DNA from 4 places in the Lutispora sp. QWL-02 genome. Region 1 is predicted to be linked to each of the others. Evidence: riboswitches for the same ligand, from Rfam matches in the RefSeq annotation. Region 1 holds a riboswitch; each other region holds the start of a gene.

Region 1 (5,330 bases):
TCTTCGGTATGCTCTCTGTCATTGTGGCGCCTAAAAATCCGGCAACGCCTGTCTTCAATAGATATTGAGACATGGTCATAACCGCTTCATAGGTATCTTCCATTATATCGAAGCCTTTGCAGCCATGAATATGAATATCGATAAAACCGGGGGATACATATCGGCCTTTGGCATCTATAACCTCAGCCTTATCCGGAACCTTAGGGCATACATCCAGTATCCTTTCACCTTCCAGCAAAATCGCTTTATCCTCGATAGAATCACCAACTATAACCCTGCCGTTTATAATGGCTAACAAAGCTATCACCTCTCATCATCTTATATCGATCCTTCTCCAATGCCCTTTGCTGTATCTTATGACCATAAGAATTGCCTCCACTCCGTATTGCAAGGCAGTAGCAGCCCAAACATAGCTGATACTTCCGTTTATCAAAAATACGATTGCAAAGATCAAAGGAAGTCTGAACAGGAAATTCGTTACCAGAGATATCCTAAAGGGACCTTTAGTATCCCCGGCTCCTTTGAGAGCACCCGACATAACCATTCCGACAGCTATGGGCACCTGCTCAAAAGCCCCTATCCTGATAGCCTTTGAAGCCTCCGCAACCGAAGCCAGATCTGTGCTGAAAACCCTCATTATGCTGTAAGGGAAAAAGAAAAACGCAAGCCCCACGGCTCCCATAAGCAAAGATGCATATGCTACAGATCTTTTGGCTATTCTTTCAGCCGTATCCCGATCGCCTGCTCCAAGACTCTGGCCTACCAAGGCCGCTGCTGCAACGGCGAATCCGTTGCCGGGCATAAAGGATAAAGACTCAGCCGCCACAGCCAGGGAATTAGCTGCAAAAGCTATGGTGCCCAATTGGGCTATCCAGAATGAGGATAAAAGCCTGCTGCCCTCATTCATAAAGGTCTCCATACCTGCAGGCATGCTGAGATTTATCAATGTATTAAGAGATTCCTTCTTGAAGTTGAACATATTTTTTCTCCTGAGCTTGATGCCATTGGTGCCCTTTACAAGAAAAGCAAAGCATATGAAAAAACCTATGGCCTGTGAAGCTGCAGTGGCTATAGCTGCGCCATCAGCTCCCAAAGCTGGAAAGCCCAGCTTGCCGAATATCAATACATAATCTCCTACTATGTTTATCGCATTGGCTATCATGGCAGAAATCATCGGTACCACCGTATTGCCCGCAGCCCGTAAAATAGAGCTTGATATGATCAAAGGTATTACAAAAAACGTGCCTGTAAAGACGATCCTTGAATAAGCACTGCCTATCCTGATCACTTCAGGATCTTTGACTATGGCAGTGAATATTGACCTGGCAAAAATAATGCCTAAAGTACCCAGTATCAGCGCCACTATTATTCCCAGGCTTATAGCAAGCCCTGCTATGTATTCCGCCCTTTCATTATCCTTTGCCCCTATATTTCTGGCTACAAGTGCTGTAGCGCCTATGCCTATAGCTCCCATGACATTGCCCAGGGTAAACATGATCTGTACCCCTAAGTTTACACCTGCAATATCCGCTGCCGTAAGCCTTCCTACCATTGCGGTATCAGCTGTCCAGACAAGCGTATGAGCCATCATCTCTGCGATTGCAGGCAATGCCAAAGCAAAGATTCTGCTGTCCATTCTTTTATCTATCAAAGCCATATGATCCTCCAAATAATCTTTTTCGCAATATATATTGTACCAAACACTGATAAATACTCCAATAAAAATTTAAGGCTCCTTCAATTTAAAGGAGCCTGTGAATGATTCTCAACAGCTGTTCGCTTTGCCATATAATTGTATATTTCTTTTGCCAGAGCCCTATATGCAGCCTGCACCGATGTTTGGCTGCCTAAGCTCATAACAACCATAATATATGGATTATCCTTCAAATATATTATGCCTGCATCATTATATACGCCGCTGTCATTGGTTCCCGTCTTATGGGCTACCGGAGATTTATATCCGATGCCCTGGGGCAGCCTGTTGCTGTAAATATTGTTTCTCAGGGATTCATCAAAATATTTGCTGTTAGCCTCCCCGAAGGTCTTGCCCTCATAAAGCAGATCCAAGATATGCCCCAGATCCCTTGGCGTGGTCCTGGGTCCTTTGCTGGCGCCGTACCTTTTGATGTTTTCATTATATGACATAGCCGGAGCAGGGCCTATCTCACTATATACATAGGTATTCTTCAGCCCCAGCTCTAAAAAAACTTCATTGAGCTTAACGTTGCCGAAATGCCTCAGCAATGTATTAAAATATCCGTTAACGGAATGAGTTATCATCTTATAGGTGAGCTGCTTCATGTTATACTTGCTTCCTGTAATTTCATCCGTATACTCTTTATCGATATCCAACTCTCCCAAATTATTTAAATAATATACCACTGCCGCCGCTGCCAGCTTGCAGGTTGACGCCGTCTGGAAAAAGCCCTCGCCTTCAAACTTGTCGGATAGCTTGCTGCCGTTGTAATCATATTCATAGCCTGTTTTTAATTCCTTTATATATATGCCTATGGTACCTTTTCCGCCGTTTTTCGCAAAGCTATTCACTTGTTTCTTTACCATGGCATCAATATCATCATAGAAGCGCTTTTCCGCCTCTGCCATCCTTTGCTCTTCTATCTCTGAGTCCTGCCCGTCCTCCTGCCAATCCGGATCACTTATCAACCCCTCGAAGGGCAGCCTATTTTTCTGCACCGCGTCTCCTGTTGTCTCGTCTTGCTGAGCTGATGCATTGGGCTCTGTAAGCCCTTCGCAGCATGGCAAAATAACAGAGGTAAAAGTAAATGATAAAATAAGAATGAAAGTCAAGATTCTTTTATTATTCACGAAACCACCCAGCCTTCCAGAAATTAAGAAGCAACAAAAGTTCTCCTGAATTTTAGATATGCTGTAGGACGGGTGGATATTACATCAAATTGACTGTTTTACCTATCAGTTTTCTACATATGATATATCCAGTTCTATTTTAGCGTTATCGTCTAATATTAAGGGTATGCACACAACCGTTGATTTAGCTGCACTTAATTGCATGTTATCTCCGGTTAAGACTGTGGGAGGCGTTATATCCACATGAATATTTTTTTTCGAAAAAATTGTTGCCGTATTCCCTAATATCATATTGCACAGCTCTGCAATGGCGCTTTTGGACATTTCATCGAGGGTCTGTATAGGCATTCCGCCCATCATTGCAGAAACGATCTTATAAGCTGTTTCATAATCAAAAGATACTACTACATTTCCGCGAATTTTACCTGCCAGGCCTATTATAATCATAACTTTGTCGCCGGTATATGGTGTGGCTTTAACATATAGCTCTCCAATGGCAGGCTCAAATCCAGTGGTTTGCCTTATCACGCTTCGACTTGCTGTGATGAATGGATTTATATATTCAACGTTCATTTACTGGCTCTCCTTTTATATGTAATTTTTGCTGCTTTAAACGGGATATACACCAATCCCGCTTACAAATCAAAAAAACCATAGTACAAATTTACCACGGTTTGAATAAGACAGTACTCCTATTGCAGCCCGACTATCGTAGTGTCCCACATTAGACTCGTAGCTTTGCGTCCCTGACTTTCGACAGGTTTGCCCATTATTGATTATACAAATTATTTTTATATTACCATCTGAAAATTGATATGTCAATATTTATCTTCTTTTCGGCATGCTGCATAACAGGCTATATCGTGAAGTTAGGTTGTCAATCCTTGAGTCGTTTACCTTTACAGGAGAGCTTTATTGAAGAAATGACATAATCCACCAGAGGTTATGGACAGGTCTTTTAAAAAAGTATATAGGTATTTTGAGATGAAGAAACTGTGCCATGAGGAGGAACCTGAGCGTTATATGGATGTCAGGCATGTATGCAAATGTGGTTCTATGCTGTCTTAGCTTTGGTTTCTACCAGTTCTATATCAGCTATGTGAAAATCGGCTCTGTTTGTTACGATCCAATCGAAATACTGATAATAAACCTTGAAACAGCTTCCTTTCTTATAAGGAAATCCATGCTTCTGATACCAATCCGTCTTCAATCTTACCTTGTCCCCATAATTATAGCTGCTGCACTCATATTCTTCGCATTGATCCGGTTTCATTTGATAATCCGCTCCTTTAAAATTATTTTATAACGTGCAAGCTCCAAACCTCATAATATAAAGAAAATAAAGACCTCCTAATCCATAGAAAGATATAGGAGGTTAAGAAACTCTGTATCTAAATGTTTAATATAGTGTCACTGCTCAAAATTAAGGTAATCTGTAAACAGGCATCATAAAATACAGTTTACATAATTGCCCCCTAATCTTAACTCAATTATAGTTTTCACACCCTTCAATGTCAAATGCTTCACCTCAGATGGTAGCAACTGTGAGACTATATAGAAGGCATGAATCGATTTAGATGTGTATCTTTAAGAATACTTCCATTTCTCTCCTTCTACATAGCTTGAACTATATTCATCTTTATTTTTTATATACTACTTCACCATTAATAATTGTATAGGCAACAGTTGCATTCGTATCTACCGCAGGCATCCCCTTAAAAATAACTATGTCTGCATCCTTACCTTCCTCAATAGAACCTACTCTGTCTTCAATGCCCAATATCTTGGCAGGATTGATTGTCAGCATATTGAGCACTCTCTCTATATCTCCGCCAAAACGAATTACTTCACCGGCTTGTATAATGATTACCTCCGGGTTTAATATGGGACCGTCAGTCATTATCGCACAGTTTACTCCTTTTTTGTCCAATTCCACCAGGACTCCTATGTCGATTTTGCCGCACTCCCCCGGCAGTAAAGGTACACCAATAGGTCCATAAATAACTCCTCTGCAGCCCGAGTCGACTATATCATCAATAAAATCACCGGCTCCCCAAGCATGATCAAGGGTAAACTCCACATTAAATTCCTTTGCTATCCTAATAGTTGTAAGCATATCAAACTGCTCGCAATGGACCTTGATGGGTATTTCCCTTCTAAGCACTCTGCAGACATTTTCCAACCCTGTATCATAAGGCACCATGGATGATCCATCATCCTTAGCTCCTGCCCTTTTATCCATGTATTCCTTTCCCTTAATAAGGGTCTCTCTCATAACTTGCGCGATTCCCATTCTGGTCATAGGCACTTGGTTGCGCTTACCATAGACTCCCTTTGGATTACCGCCTAAGGCCATTTTTAAAGCTACAGGGTTTTTTATGCACATATCCTCAATACTGTTGCCATAGGATTTTACTGCACATACTAAGCCGCCCACCACATTGCCGCTTCCCGGAGCAATTGCAGAGGTTGTTATTCCGGCTCTCCTGACTCTCTCAAACATT
Region 2 (5,330 bases), 1.5 Mb from region 1:
CAACAAGCTCACAGCAAGTGTGGGAAGCAGTATAAACAAGCCTGTAGAAAAAGCTATGGACAATAATACGGCTATTGCTATCATATTCTTTTCCATAAACTCATCCAGCTTCGAGGCCTTCTTTTCTTCCTTCGGCTCTTCATCCTCGAAAAATTCCGCCGAAAAAGTAAGGGCCTGAACACCGATTACCATAGAATCAATAAATGCAAACATCCCCCGAATGATAGGCATCTTGGATATTTTTTTTCTATTTGCTTTAAGCTTTTCTTTTTTGAGAGCAATTTCACCATCCGGCTTTCTGACGGCTATGGCAATATCTTCGGGTCCTTTCATCATGACCCCCTCTATTACGGCCTGGCCGCCAATGCTTGTTTTCTTCATTTCAATTCCTCACAATCTATAAATAACGCAACATAGGGGAACGCAAACCACTGAAAGACACGAAAGGACACGAAATGGGTAAGAAAAGTTATAGCTAAGCCTGTCATCCTGAGCATCAGCGAAGGATCTTTGACCCTGGTGGAATACTTAAGATTCTTCACTAGCGTTCAGAATGACACGCTACGGATTCACACATAAGTTTAATATTATCGAGCCCTCAGTGTTTTCCCGTGAAAAATTCCGTGTCTTTCAGTGGTTTCCGCCTCCTCTTTATTCGCATTTTTCATCATTAATCTATTATATATTAGCTGTTTATGGATTACAATAGAATGCTTTTGCATGCTAAATCTTTGATCACTTCTCCGGCCAAAATGAGCCCCGCCACCGACGGAACGAATGAAATGCTTCCGGGCACCTGACGTCTTACGGTACATTTTCGCTTCGTATCCGGAGGACAAATACAATTATGCTTACAGCTGTTGGCCTCATCATCCATGGGTGTTATGGGGACTTCCCTGGAATATACAACCTTGAGGGATTGGATATTCCTCTTTCTAAGCTCATGCCGCATCACTTTAGCAAGAGGACAAACAGAGGTCTCATATATATCTGCCACCTCAAAGCGCGTAGGGTCCAGCTTATTCCCTGCACCCATGCAGCTGATAACGGGCACGCCTGCCGCCTTTGCACGCTGAATAAGCGTCAGCTTTGCCGAAACCGTATCTATCGCATCAACAATATAAGAGCAGCCGGAGAAATCAAATTTATCCGCATTATCCTCTGTATAAAAGGCCTGATGTATTTCAACCTTGGCTCTTGGGTTTATTTCCTGGATGCGATCCTTCATCACCTCAACCTTATGCTTGCCCACAGTCTTTCTTGTAGCAATCAGCTGGCGATTTATATTTGTAAGGCATACCTTGTCATCATCAATAAGGATAAAACTTCCGATACCGCTTCTGGCGAGGGCTTCCACGCAAAAAGAACCTACCCCGCCTATGCCGAATACGGCAACTGATGCCTTTTGTAATCTCTCCATCGCTTCCTTGCCAAGCAGCAGCTCAGTCCTTGAGAACTCGTTTAACATACTGTTTCGTCCTTCCAATCTGATTAAATTATTTCTGTCCCATTATACCACAAAAACCGCCTTTTTATTAAAGCGGTTTTTGCGTCATATATGCAGAGATTTAATATTCTTTTGACTTATTATAATCACTTTGGGCTTTGAACATGCTATAGCTTGTCCCAGTCTTATTCTTCATTGCATCATAGGTTGTGTCTATGATCTTCCAGCTTCCGTTCATGTAAACCTCGTTCCACGCGTGATATACGCTGATATCGTTTTTGTAACCCTTTATCAACTTAGCCGGTATGCCTCTGCTTCTCAGCATAGCTCCGAACAAAACCGAATAATCATAGCATATTCCTTTGCCGTCTTTCAATATTGTATCTATGTCAGGAGTATAATTTGTGCTAAGCTTGTCCATCTTATTATAATCATAGCTGATATTATTTATCATATATTCATATAAAGCTTGTACAATTTTTTCGTCATTTGATTCATCCTGTGTCAGAGCCCCAGCAAGCTTTATGGCGGCCATGTCTTCACTCCACAATATAGGCTGAGTGGATTTGAGATATACTAAATTCTCTTCAGTTATATCAGCTTTGAAGCTTTTCTTGGCCATAACCTTATATTGGATGCCTGAAGTATTCTCCAGCACGGATACGGTATAGCTGCCTTGTCCAAGCTGAAGAGGAAAAAAATCTTCTTCTTTTTGCAGATCATAGTAATATTTTGCAGAACCCTTTTCTACCATAACCTTGGTTTTTTTGTTGATTCCCGTATAAGAGATTCTAACTACGCCTTCATTTGCTTTTTTTGTATCGATAGCAATATTCGAAGAAGCATCTACAGCTATGGGATTCCATAGCATAACACCTATAATCAACATTGCAATAAATCTAATATTTTTCACTGAAAACGACCCCTTTCGGTAGCTGGCTGCCATTTTATAGGCCCTGTAGCTTTGCGTCCCCCAGTTTCCCAAGGTTTGCTATTATCGTTTGAGAGTTATCAGCTATAGCGGAAATAAAAAAACTAATCTTTCGGTAGCTGGCTGCCATTTTACAGGCCCTGTAGCTTTGCGTCCCCCAGTTTCCCGAGGTTTGCTATTATCGCTTATCAGCTGATGTTTAAATTATACAATTATTTATCTTTATTATACCATAACTATTTTAATTGTAAATAATCATTTGGACAAGTTTTGTGAATTTTCTGCACAATTATATCACTTTATTTGCGTTCTGATTTATTGCATTTATGAGGCGAAGGGGACAATGCAAATCACTTGTCCCCTTCGCTTTTACTCATTTTACTACATTTCCAATTCTGGATAATAAATATCTGTCCAATCCTCATAGCCGTTATCCAGTCTATAGTAATTGTGGCTATTGATTGCTTCTTGCATTGCTTCATAATACCACTTGGATTCAGGCAAATCCAGGAACTGTTTGGCTTCTGGCAATATCTCACCTATGGCAACTCTTCTGTCTAATACATTGTTGACTAAGGTTACGAATTCAGCTCTGGTGATATATTGATCCGGCTTGAAAGTTCCATCAGAATAGCCTTTTATCCATCCTTTTTCTGCTGCGGAGTTGATATATCTATTTGCCCAATGTCCGGCAATATCTGAGAATTTATCGCTTTCAAAAGGACTTAACTTATCAAACTTCGAAGCAATTACAGCCATTTCCGCTCTTGTGATATAGTTACCCGGTCTAAAGGTTCCATCAGTATAGCCTGTAACTATTCCACCTTTAGCCAAAGTAGCAATGTGTATATTTGACCATCTGTTTTTCGCTACATCAGAGAATTTATGAGCATCAGTCTTTATACTGTTTCTGTATTCAACGGTCAGAAGCCTATAAAATACTGCAGCAACTTCATCTCTGGTGATATAGCCTTCAGGCTTTACTGTGCCGTCAGGATAACCTTGAATGTATTGGAAGTGATCTCCCTTATTCAACTGCGGCAAGCCTGCAGGAATCGGCTCATCAGGAATCACTACTATCTGATCTGGCTTATCTGGTTTATCCGGCTTATCTGGCTTATCTGGCCTTTCAGGCTTTTCTGGTGGGTCTGATTTTTTTGTAAAGTTAGCAGTAAAGGTCTTATCTCCCATTACCTTATCATCAGTTCCAGGTAATGCTGGAGTCCAGCCACTGAAATAATATCCGGAATTTGCAACAGGTGTTGGTGCTTCTTTATAGATTTCTCCATGTAATATCTTGTCTATTCTTGTTCCACCAGCTAAACTTCCATTAGGTCCTGCTTGATAAGTTATGGTGTATTCATTTAGTGCCCATTGTGCTATAAGGGTTATATCATATTGTGGCATTTTGAATTTATCTCCAGGATAATATGCTCCACTTTGGAATTCAGGTGCTTCTGGCACCTGGCTTGCCCTGTATGGTTCATATTCATACCCTTGTGCCATCCAATATTTAAAGTGATATCCAACAGGATTGGTAAATCCATTCGTTAAAACTGTTACTTCTGTTCCTGTAAGGTATGGATTGTTAGGATCTAACATTGTTCCAGCACCTTCATTAGGATTATAATTCACGTTATGCCACTGCTCTTCATCTACTACATAGTATACTGTTTCAACATTGCTGGCAGCATTTGCACTTACTGTCAGGCTTCCAGGCTGACCATCCTTCACCTTGTATCCGGTGGTTACTGAAGGATGAGCTATGCTTATTACTTGACCTACATATCCTGTTCCGGTTACCGGTGTCGTTACCCCAGGTACTGCATTTGTTGTTCCGTCTATATAGTAGTTTACTGTGTAGCCAAACTGCTGATCTTCGTCTACTACATAGTATACTGTTTCAACATTGTTGGCAGCATTTGCACTTACTGTCAAGTTTCCAGGCTGACCATCCTTCACCTTGTATCCAGTGGTTACTGAAGGATGAGCTATGCTTATTACTTGACCTACATATCCTGTTCCGGTTACCGGTGTCGTTACCCCAGGTACTGCATTTGTCGTTCCATCTATATAGTAGTTTACTGTGTAGCCAAACTGCTGATCTTCATCTACTACATAGTATACTGTTTCAACATTGTTGGCAGCATTTGCACTTACTGTCAAGCTTCCAGGCTGACCATCCTTCACCTTGTATCCAGTGGTTACTGAAGGATGAGCTATGCTTATTACTTGACCTACATATCCTGTTCCGGTTACCGGTGTCGTTACCCCAGGTACTGCATTTGTTGTTCCGTCTATATAGTAGTTTACTGTGTAGCCAAACTGCTGATCTTCGTCTACTACATAGTATACTGTTTCAACATTGTTGGCAGCATTTGCACTTACTGTCAAGTTTCCAGGCTGACCATCCTTCACCTTGTATCCAGTGGTTACTGAAGGATGAGCTATGCTTATTACTTGACCTACATATCCTGTTCCGGTTACCGGTGTCGTTACCCCAGGTACTGCATTTGTTGTTCCGTCTATATAGTAGTTTACTGTGTAGCCAAACTGCTGATCTTCGTCTACTACATAGTATACGTTAACTTCGGCTAACCCATCTGCTGTTACTTCTATCGTTGTTGGCTGTCCTGACTTTACTATATAGCCTTGGTCGCTTGTCGGATGAGTTGGCAATGCTGCAGTGCCTATTGGAGCCGTCCCTACATATGGATTTATTGCTATCCCAGGTACTGTATTTGTTGTTCCGTCTATATAGTAGTTTACTGTGTAATTAAACTTTTGATCTTCGTCTACTACATAGTATACTGTTTCAACATTGTTGGCAGCATTTGCACTTACTGTCAAGCTTCCAGGCTGACCATCCTTCACCTTGTATCCGGTGGTTACTGAAGGATGAGCTATGCTTATTACCTGACCTACATATCCTGTTCCGGTTACCGGTGTCGT
Region 3 (5,330 bases), 1.9 Mb from region 1:
CTTGAGCATAGATAAAAAGGAACTTGAAATAGGTAAAAGGATATTTAGCTCTGATCAAAGAAATAAACCTTTAAATGGCCAATTTGTACAATACCTGATATCAACACATATAGATGGAAGATTGATTTTTTCAGTAGCACCTCAATATTATGATGATTTATTTGAGTTTATTAAAGGACAAGCTGTTGACGATGCAGATGAGATAATTGAGATGCTTGACATTTTTTTCAGCAATAAATTAGAAAGCTTTAAGTTGAGGAAGATGTATAGATTAATTCCTGGCGAAGATTATGATATATGGAGTTCATCGAATTCGTCTGCCGTGAAATTAACCAAGGAAATTTTCATGGAGGCTTTAGAAAATATAGATGAAGCGGAGAAAACGGAAGCCTGGGAGAGCAAAAAAGGTGAAATCTTAGAAGGCAGGAAGTTTGTTGTACTTGATGGTAAGAAAGTCGTATCCGCATGCAAAATTTCTGATATAGATTTTGGCGGAGGGAATATTGCTGTATGGACTGATTCGGCTTATAGGAATAAAGGATTTGGAAAAGAAGTCGTGACCGAAGCAGTGAAATGGTGTGTCAATAATAGCATTCTTCCTATATACTGGGTTGATGCTGAAAATACTGCTTCAATCAGTCTGGCCAAGGGTTTAGGCTTTGAAGTCAAATCTCAGGAGGTTGTTGCTTCGATAACATTATAAATTCTTGTATAGGGATCAGACCTTACAGAGCATTGCTCTAAATTAGTGTTTTATGCGGATAAGGATGATTTATATTTTTCGAGGTGAGGATATGAAAAAAGTTTATGTTATTTTTGCTGTATTTTTATTGCTGCTTGGAATTTCTGCCTGCTTCAGATTCTCCATCGTCGGAGTAAACAGAGACGGGCTTGAGGGCGATGCTCGTAAATCTCAAAAAATAGATGATAGCTGGCAGGTATCCAAATCTGTGACGGACGATCTTGGTGCATTGCTGTTTTATGATAAGCATTTAAATGATTTTACTTACTCCATTTATTTGAACAGAAAAGGATTCTCATTCGGATATTTTTTCCGCTCAGGCGGGGGTACCAGCGGCATTTCCAATGGTATTAGGGCCTTCAATTACGGCAGTTCCATGGCTTTAATTTCCATGAATAAGGTGAATGTGGCCCGAATTGAATGCGTGTCGGAAACTGGTCTAATACAAGACGCCGTTTATATGGTAGAGCCTTTCCATTTGCGCGAATTTGGCGGAACTAAACCAGGCTCACCGGTGTATGTAGAAAAAAGAATTAGAAAAATATTAGCAAGCCCCTAAAAATATCAAATAAATTTTAGGGGCTATAACTATTTTAGAACTATTTACGGAAGTAGCTGACCGGATACTTTTTACCTATGGCGGCATTCGCACCCAAATGAGGATAGTAGTCTTCACTATGTTCTATTCGGCATAGTACAGGACCATATGTTGTTATTTTTGCACTTGTCTCTCTGTTTCCGCAATGACGGCATTCCAACCAAGATGCGCCGTACATTCTAAAGTGATGATGAGGATAATCATAGTAAATACATGATTCTACTGGTATGTCAGGACCACCGGCACAGCTTCCTGTATATCTGTCAGCTTGCTGTTCACAAGAGCTGCATTCATTTGGGTCTTGTCCTGGTATGTTGGCATATGTATTGGAAATAAGCACACATAATACAAGTAGAATGATCAGGAGTTTTTTTGAAATTTTTTTAAACATAATCACACCTCCAAAATCTGATTCATGCGCAAACATGCTAATAAAAAATATGAAAAATATTTAAAGTTTATACCATTCAGTAAATAAAAATACAGTTATCTCTTTCTAAAACTTTATAGTGGCTTACATGAGCAGAAAGCTAAGCTTGCTGCTCTTTTTCATACCTATTTCAATATATGACAACAGCGTACAAAAACAAACAGTTATTGACATAAAAGGTAATTGGAAATATAATGGTAATGTTGTTTGAATAAACAATTCCTTTTCGCAATAATATCAATTCACAGCTATAAACACAGCAGGATTTACAGCAAATGCAATTAAATATTATTTTAGTATTACTGTTATGCTATATGATAATGGCAAACTTATCGAAAGGTAGGGGCGCAAAGCTACGAGTCTAAGGTGGAAACACTATGACAGTCGGGCCGCCAAGATAGAGTTTTTTTAAGCCATGGCCATTATAGCGCCATGGCTTTTATAATTTTAGGATTTTATATAGATACTATATAAGAAAAATGAAGTATAATTTTGAGGTGAATTCGTTGTGTCCAATGATAATGATTTTGATCTGTTTGAGAGCAACATTGATGATCTGCTGAAGCTGCTGAAATTTGATTCCAATACCTACAAGCATTCGATGAATGTAGCTCAATATTCAAAAAAATTTACTGAGCTGCTGGGTGATGAAGTTAATATTAATACGATCTATTATTCCGGCTTGTTCCATGATATTGGTAAAATAAAAGTTGACTCCAGTATACTGAATAAAAAAAGTGAGCTTAAGCCTGAAGAATTTAGCAGCATGATGAAGCATTCTCAGTTTGGTTATAACATATTAAAGCGAACTCATATGCCCAAGGAAATGAAGTTTGCAGCATTCTTTCATCATGAGCGCTGGGATGGAAAGGGTTATCCCTGGCATTTGGAGGCGGGGCAGATCCCTAAAGTAGCAAGGCTTATAAGCATATGTGACGTATTTGACGCATTGACTTCCGACAGACCTTATAGAAAGGCATATTCAATAGAAAAGGCATTAAATATTATGCAGAATTCAAAAGGGCAATTCGACCGGGAATTATTTAAAGCATTTATTGACAACTTGGATTCAATAATCGATAGGTAGGAATTTAATAAATTATCAGGCAGGTGAGAAAAATCACCTGTTTTTACTTTATCGGTATTAAGCATATAGGTTATGACAATCGTAACTGGTATAATAATAGCAAGAACATATAATTTATAATCAAGTGTAATGGAGGGGTTTTTATGAAGTCTGCTGATCTATACCATCGATTGGAACGGGATTTTATCTCGGAAAACATGAGAGATAACTGGGCGAAATACATGGGCGAATTAGAAGAGTATCTTTCTCCTAATTTCAAAGAAAGAATCATTAGCAAAGCTTAGAGAGAATAGAGTATCTATATATAATTTACATGTGCCGTTGGATAACTTCAGCGAATATTCAACAAGCAAGACTTTAGCTGATGTTCTTATTACAGGCATTTCAGCCAACAATGAAGATTACTCAGAAGTTCATGAGCTTGAGCGGAAAAGCCGCATTAATATTCTAGGAGGAACACATTATTCCACTGAAAAATTTGCATGTCAAAAGATGTGTACTTATTTTGAAAAGCTTGGACTCGTCTCTGCCTTTATTGAAGGAGAACCGGTATATGAGGATATGTAAGCTTATTATGTGATAAAAAGTGATTGAACAAAGAGGAGAGCATTATGCATGAAACAGAAGTAAAGGGTATCCTATCAGCTCAAAACGGAATGAATATATACCGCGGCTGTACTCATGGATGCATTTATTGTGATTCGAGGAGCAAGTGTTATCAGATGCATCATGATTTTGAAGATATAGAAGTTAAGATAAATGCGGCAGAACTTTTAGAGGATGCTTTGCGCAGAAAAAGGAAAAAATGCATAATCGGCACCGGGGCAATGAGCGATCCATATATTCATCTGGAGGAAAAATTGGGCAACACCAGAAAATGCATTGAGCTTATTCATCACTATGGATTCGGACTGGCTATACAGACCAAGTCCGCAAGAATTCTAAGAGACCTGGAACTGTTCAAAAAAATTAATGAAAAGTCAAAGTGTGTAGTACAGATGACCCTTACTACTTATGATGAAGCTTTGAATAAGGTCATCGAACCCAATGTGAGCACCACAAGAGAACGGTTTGAAGCGTTGAAGATAATGCGCGATAACGGAATCCCTACGGTAGTCTGGTTGAGTCCTGTTTTACCGTTTATCAATGATACGGAGGAAAATATCCTGGGGATTTTGGATTACTGTATAGAGGCGAAAGTACATGGCATCATCTGCTTTGGCATAGGATTGACCCTAAGAGAGGGGAACCGGGAATACTTCTATAAGAAGTTGGATGAGCATTTTCCCGGGATGAAAGGCAGATATATTGAAAAGTACGGCTATGCATATCAAGTAAGCAGCCCTAACAACGGCAAGCTGATGAGCATGGTGAAAAGAATATGCAGATCCCATGGTATATTGTGTGACATTAATGAATGCTTCAGCTATCTTCACAAATTTGAGGATAAAAATGAGTATGAGCAATTGATGTTGCCGGGACTGGATAAGCTGGGGGAATAGGTTGAATAAAGTTATCTGTGTTAAAAAATGCTGTGAAGTTAGAGGGGGATTCTAATATGAACAAGACTGGTAAATGCTTGCTGCTGATTATGGTATTAGGTATGCTGATGATGTCAATCCTGTCTGCACCAGCTATGGCAAACTCTGCGGAACCGCCGTCATTGGTAATACTCGTCATCAATCCGCCGGATGATCTTTCAATTGCATTGGTATCCAATGAAAAACAATCGGAAGCGGTAGTCCGACGGGTTGCATGGGAAGGATATTACGCCTTTTATTCGCGAGATATGCAGGCTGACGGAAAGTATACGTTCAAAGCCGCCACAAACGGGGAGAGCTTTGAATTTACGATCAGCGGACCCTTGCAGCGCTATAATAATGTGTTCACCTTGAATTTATCCACTCAAGAGCTTACACCTGGGAAATATCCGCTTCGCTCAGTGCTCCTGGTCTCAATCCGGTTATTGCTCACGCTTTTGCTTGAAGGCGTGATCTTCATGCTCTTCAGGTTCAGGAAAAAGAGAAGCTGGCTTGTATTTCTTGCTGTGAACCTTGTTACTCAGGGCGTGTTGAATATCTGGCTGAATAGCGGAGGCTCGCTGATGCCTAGCTACTTGATCTTCGCCTTGATCATAGGAGAGTTTTTTGTATTCACTGCCGAGATGATTGCGCTTCCCATTTTCATTAAGGAGCATAAAAAAAGCTATATCTTGATTTATGCTTTTATAGCAAACCTTATAAGCTTAATTGCCGGCGGTTATATTATATCAGTTTTGCCTGTTTAGGAGTGGAGGTCGCTGTATAGGGTTATGTTTTTAGGATATTTATTTAGTTTTGCATCTAAAAAGAACGTCAGAAACGTCGAGCAATGACGTTCTTTTTGAATTATAATATAATCACTTCCGGAAGAAAAGATTAGAGGGGGAGGTAAAATTTTGGATTACATGATCGAAACCTGTGCAATTATTGCT
Region 4 (5,330 bases), 1.5 Mb from region 1:
CAAGTTTTTAAAATTTGCTTCAGGTTTATCTAAGCCTTCAATGATTACTTCACCATTCATTTTATTTATATAGTCAAAAAACATTTTCGCATGGGCTCTTTCTTCCTCAACCTGTACCTTGAAGAAATTTGCAAAGCCATTCAAATTCAATGAAGCGCAGTAGGCTTCCATGGCAAGGTAAAGGTGGGAAGAGAAGTATTCATAGGTTACCTGCTTGTTCAGTTCTTCAAAAAGTCTTTTGCTTATCATATTTTTGCCTCCTTTTGTGCTTTCGATTATATTTTACCAAATAATAATGATTATTACAAGAGCATAAGTGTTATTTAATGCTTTGCTATTTCTAAAACAATAGGAAAACATTGAAGTTATTTGTAAATATTATACCATTTATGGAGAAAAATATAACTTATGCAGTAAATTATTAAATATTCACTTTTTGTTTATAATGGTATATAATTATACTACTTGTACTATTTGTTAAATTGTGGGCATAGTTGGTGTTTATTGGAGGGAAGTTTATGGAATTATATGTACATACACTTGGAGACTTTGACATCAGCTTTGGAGGACAGTCCTTGCTAAAAGAATCAAGCAGATCCTATAAGTTATATAAGCTCTTTGAATATTTTATAACTTTTAGGGGTAGAAAGCTGCTGCCTGAAACAATAATTGAAAACTTATGGCAGGGTAATGAATCTAACGACCCTAAAAATGTATTGCGCACGCAAATATTCAGGCTGAGACAAATTTTTAAAAAAATACTCCCGAAAGACATAGATGAATCAAAGTATTTTAATATAAGCTTTAGTAATGGATATTACTGTTTTGAAATAGGAGAACTGGCAATACTTGATGTTGCAGAATTTGAAAAGTATATCAGGCAAGGAGACAGCAAAAAATCCGAGAATATAGATGACGCAGTGAAGCTGTACAAAAAAGCACTGAAGCTGTATAAGGGGGCATATTTATCAGAGAACTCCTATGAGGTATGGCTTGTTCCCATAAGAAATCATTACAGCAGATTATATTTGAAAGCTCTTTTTAAGCTTATAGAAATTCTTAAGGAAAAAGAAGAATATATCGGTATAGTTGAACTATGTGAAGAAGCAATTATTATAGAGCCCTATGAGGAAGCTATACACATATATTTGATAGAGGCTATGCTGAAGGTGGGTCAAATAAATAATGCCATGAGTCATTATGAATATATAACTTCGTTACTTAGTAAAGAAATGGGTATTAAATCTTCTCCAGGTTTAAAAAATATTTATAGAAAAATACAAGACTACTATGATGAAAAAGGCGAAACGGACATTGGAAATATTAAAACAAGACTAGAGGACAGCTCCCTTAATGGAGCTATGTTATGCGATACGGATTATTTTAAGTTTTTATTTAATATTCAAAAAAGAAAAGAATTAAGAGATGGAAAATCAGATTTCATAAGCCTTATTACTTTGAGATGTGATGATAAAAACAGATGTGATATAGAAGAATTAAAAAAGAGGGTTAGGATAATGACAGGAGTGTTGGAGAAATCCTTAAGGAAGGGTGATGTCTTTTCCTTCTGGAATGATACTCAGATTATCATATTGCTTCATGATGCAAAAGAAAATAGCTTAGGGGAAATTGAAACAAGAATAAAGAAGAATTTTTCCGGCATAGTTAAACCTGATAGCTTTAAAATAAGCATTGAGTTTCTGCCACTGACCTCAGAGAAGAATGTAGTATAGAAAGTCCTAGAAATAGGACTTTTTTTATTCCTTTTTTTTGTGTAATTCAGATGTGACCGAAAAGAAATCAAAATATAATTGGGAAAGAATACGAATGTAATCCAACTAAACAAATTTTGAAACAGGCGAATGATATAGTGTAATCAATAGCTTGACCAAAATATTGGAGTCAGGGGTGAGAACATGATGGAGTATCCTTCCAAATATGATTTTTTTCTTAGCTTTAAAGCCCTTATCAATGATGATGGACATTTTGTTGACTATATATTGGTAAGCCTAAGTGATAATTTTCAAAACGCTACAAATATAAAGGCTGAACGAATACTGGGCAGAAAAATATCTGAAATAGTATTGGAATATGAAAACGATGTATTTGGGATAAAGGATATTTACTACAACATGATACCAAAGACTAGAAGAAAGTTTGAAAAGCATATATACGAATTAGACAGATGGTATTCAATCAATATTTTTAGTGATGATAGAGACTATCTAATACTTTTTTATAATGATATTTCAAGAATCAAAAAATCAAAGGAATCGTCTGCCGACCACATAAGAAATAGGGGAGAAATATATGATTTAGAGGAGAAGCGGGAGTATTTTGGCTATAAGGATAAATTGACAGGCCTTTACAACAGAGACTTTTTTGATGAGGAGCTTTCAAGACTGGACAGCTTTAGACAATTGCCCATAAGTGTAATAATTGGTGATCTAAACGGACTTAAGCTTATAAATGATGCTTTTGGTCATGACATGGGCGATAAAGCTTTAAAAAGGGTAGCTGAGATAATGAAGAGGGCTTTCAGAAAAGAAGATATAGTCAGCAGGGTGGGGGGAGATGAATTTGTAGTTTTGCTTCCCAAAACTACAGAAAAAACTGCCTTGTCTATAGTAAATAGAATAAAAGAAGACTGCATAGCAAATCCTCTTGACTTTATCAAAATAAGCATTAGCTTTGGAGCAGCAACTAAAAAAAATGGAGAAGAAGACATATTTGAGATTTATAGAAAAGCCGAGGATAGGATGTATTTCAATAAGCTTACGGAGAGCAAAGAAGCGAAGCTGTCAATGATCAAGTATCTTAAGGATAGGCTAGAGGAGATATCCTTTGAAACAAAGGCACATTATGAAAGGCTCAAAGGCCTGTGCCTCATGTTGGCTGATAAGCTGGGCCTGTCTGATATAGAAAAGGAAGAATTAAAACTCCTATGCGAGTTCCACGACATTGGTAAAATCGGTATTCCATCACAAATATTGCAGAAAAAAGGTGCTTTGAACAGTGATGAATGGGAAAGAGTGAGGCGTCATAGCGAGATAGGCTACCACATCATAGGAGCATCGAGAGAGACATTGGCAATAGATGAATTGATACTTATACACCATGAGAGATGGGATGGAAAAGGTTATCCTGGACTTTTGAAACAGGATGAAATACCTCATACAGTTAGAATATTTGCCATTGCAGATTCATATGATGCTATGGTAAATGACAGACCATACAAAAGCGCAATAAATAATGCTGAGGCTTTAAGAGAAATAGAGAGCAAAGCAGGAACTCAATTTGACCCATATCTGGCAAAAATCTTTGTTCAAATGATGAGAAGAGAAGAAGTAGCCATATAAGGGGAATTTAGTTTTTATGCTTAATTTCGATAGAAATGAAAAGGCAAACCTAGCGAAAGTTAGGGACGCAAAGCTATGAATCTAAAGCTTACTAAGCTATGATTGTCAGGCTGCAATGTTATTTAATATTGCAGCCTGATTTTTTATAGAAATATCAAGAATTGCGAATTCAGCTTATTAAAGAAGGAGGTGAAAAAATGAAAGGAAAGTTAAAAAAATCCATCGCATTTCTGATGGTATTAGTAATGATTTTCAACGTGGGCATTGCAGCATTTGCTGATGAAACTATTCTGAGTAATTTAAATCAAACAAAAGGTGATAGCAGCGGAGAGGGAAAGCAGACCACCGTTATTGATGCAGTTTATGGAGGGCATCCGGGAGGCCCTGCGAATCCTATTCAACAACCTGTAATACAGAAGGTCTACGAAATTAAATATTTGCTTAAAGAAACAGATGAACCAATTCCAGGCTTGGATGTGGTAACAGGTTCCGGCGATGTAGGCTCTACTATAGAGATTACTCATCCGGAAGTAGAAGGATACCAGGTTTTAGCTGATCAACCCATTAGTCTTGTAATAAACGAAGATGAAGAATTGAATAAAGTTGTAGTTTATTATGAGAAGATTGAGGCAGTTATCGAGAAACCTATAACTTTAACTTCTGAAATTGATGGAATTACTATTACAGTATCTGCTGATGCCGGGGTTATACCTAATGATACAATTCTTTCAGCAAGACTCATATCTGATAATGAATCTTTGGATTATGTAGAAGCAATTAGGGAAAATGAAGGAATTAATTTAGGACAGTTTCTAGCATTTGATATTACTTTGTTAAGCGGGAATGGTATCGAAATTCAGCCAAATGGAGAAGTATCAGTTAGTTTTTCCGGCGTTGAGTTCACTAATGATTTAGATGAGATTTTGGTTTATCATTTAGAACCTACCATGATTAGCAGGAATAAAACTCAGGAATTTAGAACGATGTCTGTTCCAAAAGCCTCAACTGATGGGATTAGGGTTAACAACATGCCAGCAAGAGTTCATAATGGAGTAGTTAGATTTAGCACAGACCATTTCTCAATTTATTTGGTTGGTACTACTGCAGCGGCAACCTATCAATTTTATAATGGCAGTGATCTAGTAGACACACAGATTATTCTGAATGGAGAATTTTTAGTAGAACCCAAGACTCCGGAAGCATCAGCAGGTAAAAAATTTATCGGTTGGGTTGTTGAAGGTGAAACGGCTCCTATAAATTTTGCTGAATCTAGGAATGTTACAACAAATAGTATTATAAAAGTAAATGCAGTATTTGAAGATGTATGTTATGTATACTTTGTCTATGATGGTAATGTAATAGCTACAAAAGAAATTGAACCTAATACAAATGTCGATCCTTCAAGCGTTCCTTTGGTTGTAAATAAACCAGGCAAAGCATTTTCACATTGGTCAACAACTATTGATGGGACAGAGTTTGATTTCAGCACAATAATTACACAAGATACTACATTATATGCTGTGTTAGCAGATCGTTGGAAGGTTACATTTGATACTCAAGGCGGAAGTGCTTTATTACCTAAATATATCATAGGTGGATCTTCTATAGGAACAATTGAAGCTACAACAAAATCCGGATATACATTTAAGTACTGGTCGCTGACATCTAATGGATCAGCTTATAATCTTAACTTACCAGTCACATCGGACATTAAGCTCTATGCTGTATGGCAGGCTAATACTAATACTCCATATACGGTAGTATATTGGCAGGAAAATGCCAATGATGACGGGTACACTTACAAAGAAACTGCTGCTAAAACAGGGCAAACCGGTGCAAACGCGGGTTATGACTCCAGAAGCTATACAGGGTTTCATCTTAATTCAACAAAGACGAATGCAGTGAACGTCACTATATTGGGTGATGGATCTGCTATTAAGAATGTGTACTATGATCGTGATAGATATACAC

Evidence for each region. Region 1 has a riboswitch for cyclic di-GMP ahead of AC4HCY_RS04850 (chemotaxis protein CheX). Riboswitches for the same ligand answer to the same signal wherever they lie in the genome.
Region 2: linked by a shared signal. The riboswitch ahead of AC4HCY_RS19595 (transglutaminase-like domain-containing protein) and the one ahead of AC4HCY_RS04850 (chemotaxis protein CheX) in region 1 are both predicted to bind cyclic di-GMP.
Region 3: linked by a shared signal. The riboswitch ahead of AC4HCY_RS17500 (HD-GYP domain-containing protein) and the one ahead of AC4HCY_RS04850 (chemotaxis protein CheX) in region 1 are both predicted to bind cyclic di-GMP.
Region 4: linked by a shared signal. The riboswitch ahead of AC4HCY_RS19600 (S-layer homology domain-containing protein) and the one ahead of AC4HCY_RS04850 (chemotaxis protein CheX) in region 1 are both predicted to bind cyclic di-GMP.

Annotation. Positions count from the first base shown of each region.
Region 1 is NZ_CM177762.1:1,103,859-1,109,188, reverse strand. Features, by position in the region: gene nagA (N-acetylglucosamine-6-phosphate deacetylase) at 1-298, opposite strand, end outside; gene AC4HCY_RS04860 (MATE family efflux transporter) at 314-1,657, opposite strand; gene AC4HCY_RS04855 (serine hydrolase) at 1,738-2,826, opposite strand; gene AC4HCY_RS04850 (chemotaxis protein CheX) at 2,932-3,399, opposite strand; cyclic di-GMP riboswitch class I at 3,520-3,603, opposite strand; gene AC4HCY_RS04845 (hypothetical protein) at 3,881-4,099, opposite strand; gene AC4HCY_RS04840 (amidohydrolase family protein) at 4,466-5,330, opposite strand, start outside.
Region 2 is NZ_CM177762.1:4,104,699-4,110,028, forward strand. Features, by position in the region: gene AC4HCY_RS19585 (DUF1385 domain-containing protein) at 1-381, opposite strand, end outside; gene AC4HCY_RS19590 (tRNA threonylcarbamoyladenosine dehydratase) at 701-1,468, opposite strand; gene AC4HCY_RS19595 (transglutaminase-like domain-containing protein) at 1,569-2,360, opposite strand; cyclic di-GMP riboswitch class I at 2,375-2,450, opposite strand; cyclic di-GMP riboswitch class I at 2,490-2,565, opposite strand; gene AC4HCY_RS19600 (S-layer homology domain-containing protein) at 2,760-5,330, opposite strand, start outside.
Region 3 is NZ_CM177762.1:3,677,753-3,683,082, reverse strand. Features, by position in the region: gene AC4HCY_RS17515 (GNAT family N-acetyltransferase) at 1-703, shown strand, start outside; gene AC4HCY_RS17510 (hypothetical protein) at 795-1,301, shown strand; gene AC4HCY_RS17505 (hypothetical protein) at 1,342-1,731, opposite strand; cyclic di-GMP riboswitch class I at 2,083-2,167, shown strand; gene AC4HCY_RS17500 (HD-GYP domain-containing protein) at 2,279-2,857, shown strand; gene AC4HCY_RS17495 (hypothetical protein) at 3,001-3,141, shown strand; gene AC4HCY_RS17490 (SPL family radical SAM protein) at 3,469-4,359, shown strand; gene AC4HCY_RS17485 (hypothetical protein) at 4,416-5,144, shown strand; gene AC4HCY_RS17480 (helix-turn-helix domain-containing protein) at 5,304-5,330, shown strand, end outside.
Region 4 is NZ_CM177762.1:4,112,137-4,117,466, reverse strand. Features, by position in the region: gene AC4HCY_RS19615 (ferritin) at 1-249, opposite strand, end outside; gene AC4HCY_RS19610 (BTAD domain-containing putative transcriptional regulator) at 519-1,733, shown strand; gene AC4HCY_RS19605 (HD-GYP domain-containing protein) at 1,917-3,359, shown strand; cyclic di-GMP riboswitch class I at 3,392-3,477, shown strand; gene AC4HCY_RS19600 (S-layer homology domain-containing protein) at 3,557-5,330, shown strand, end outside.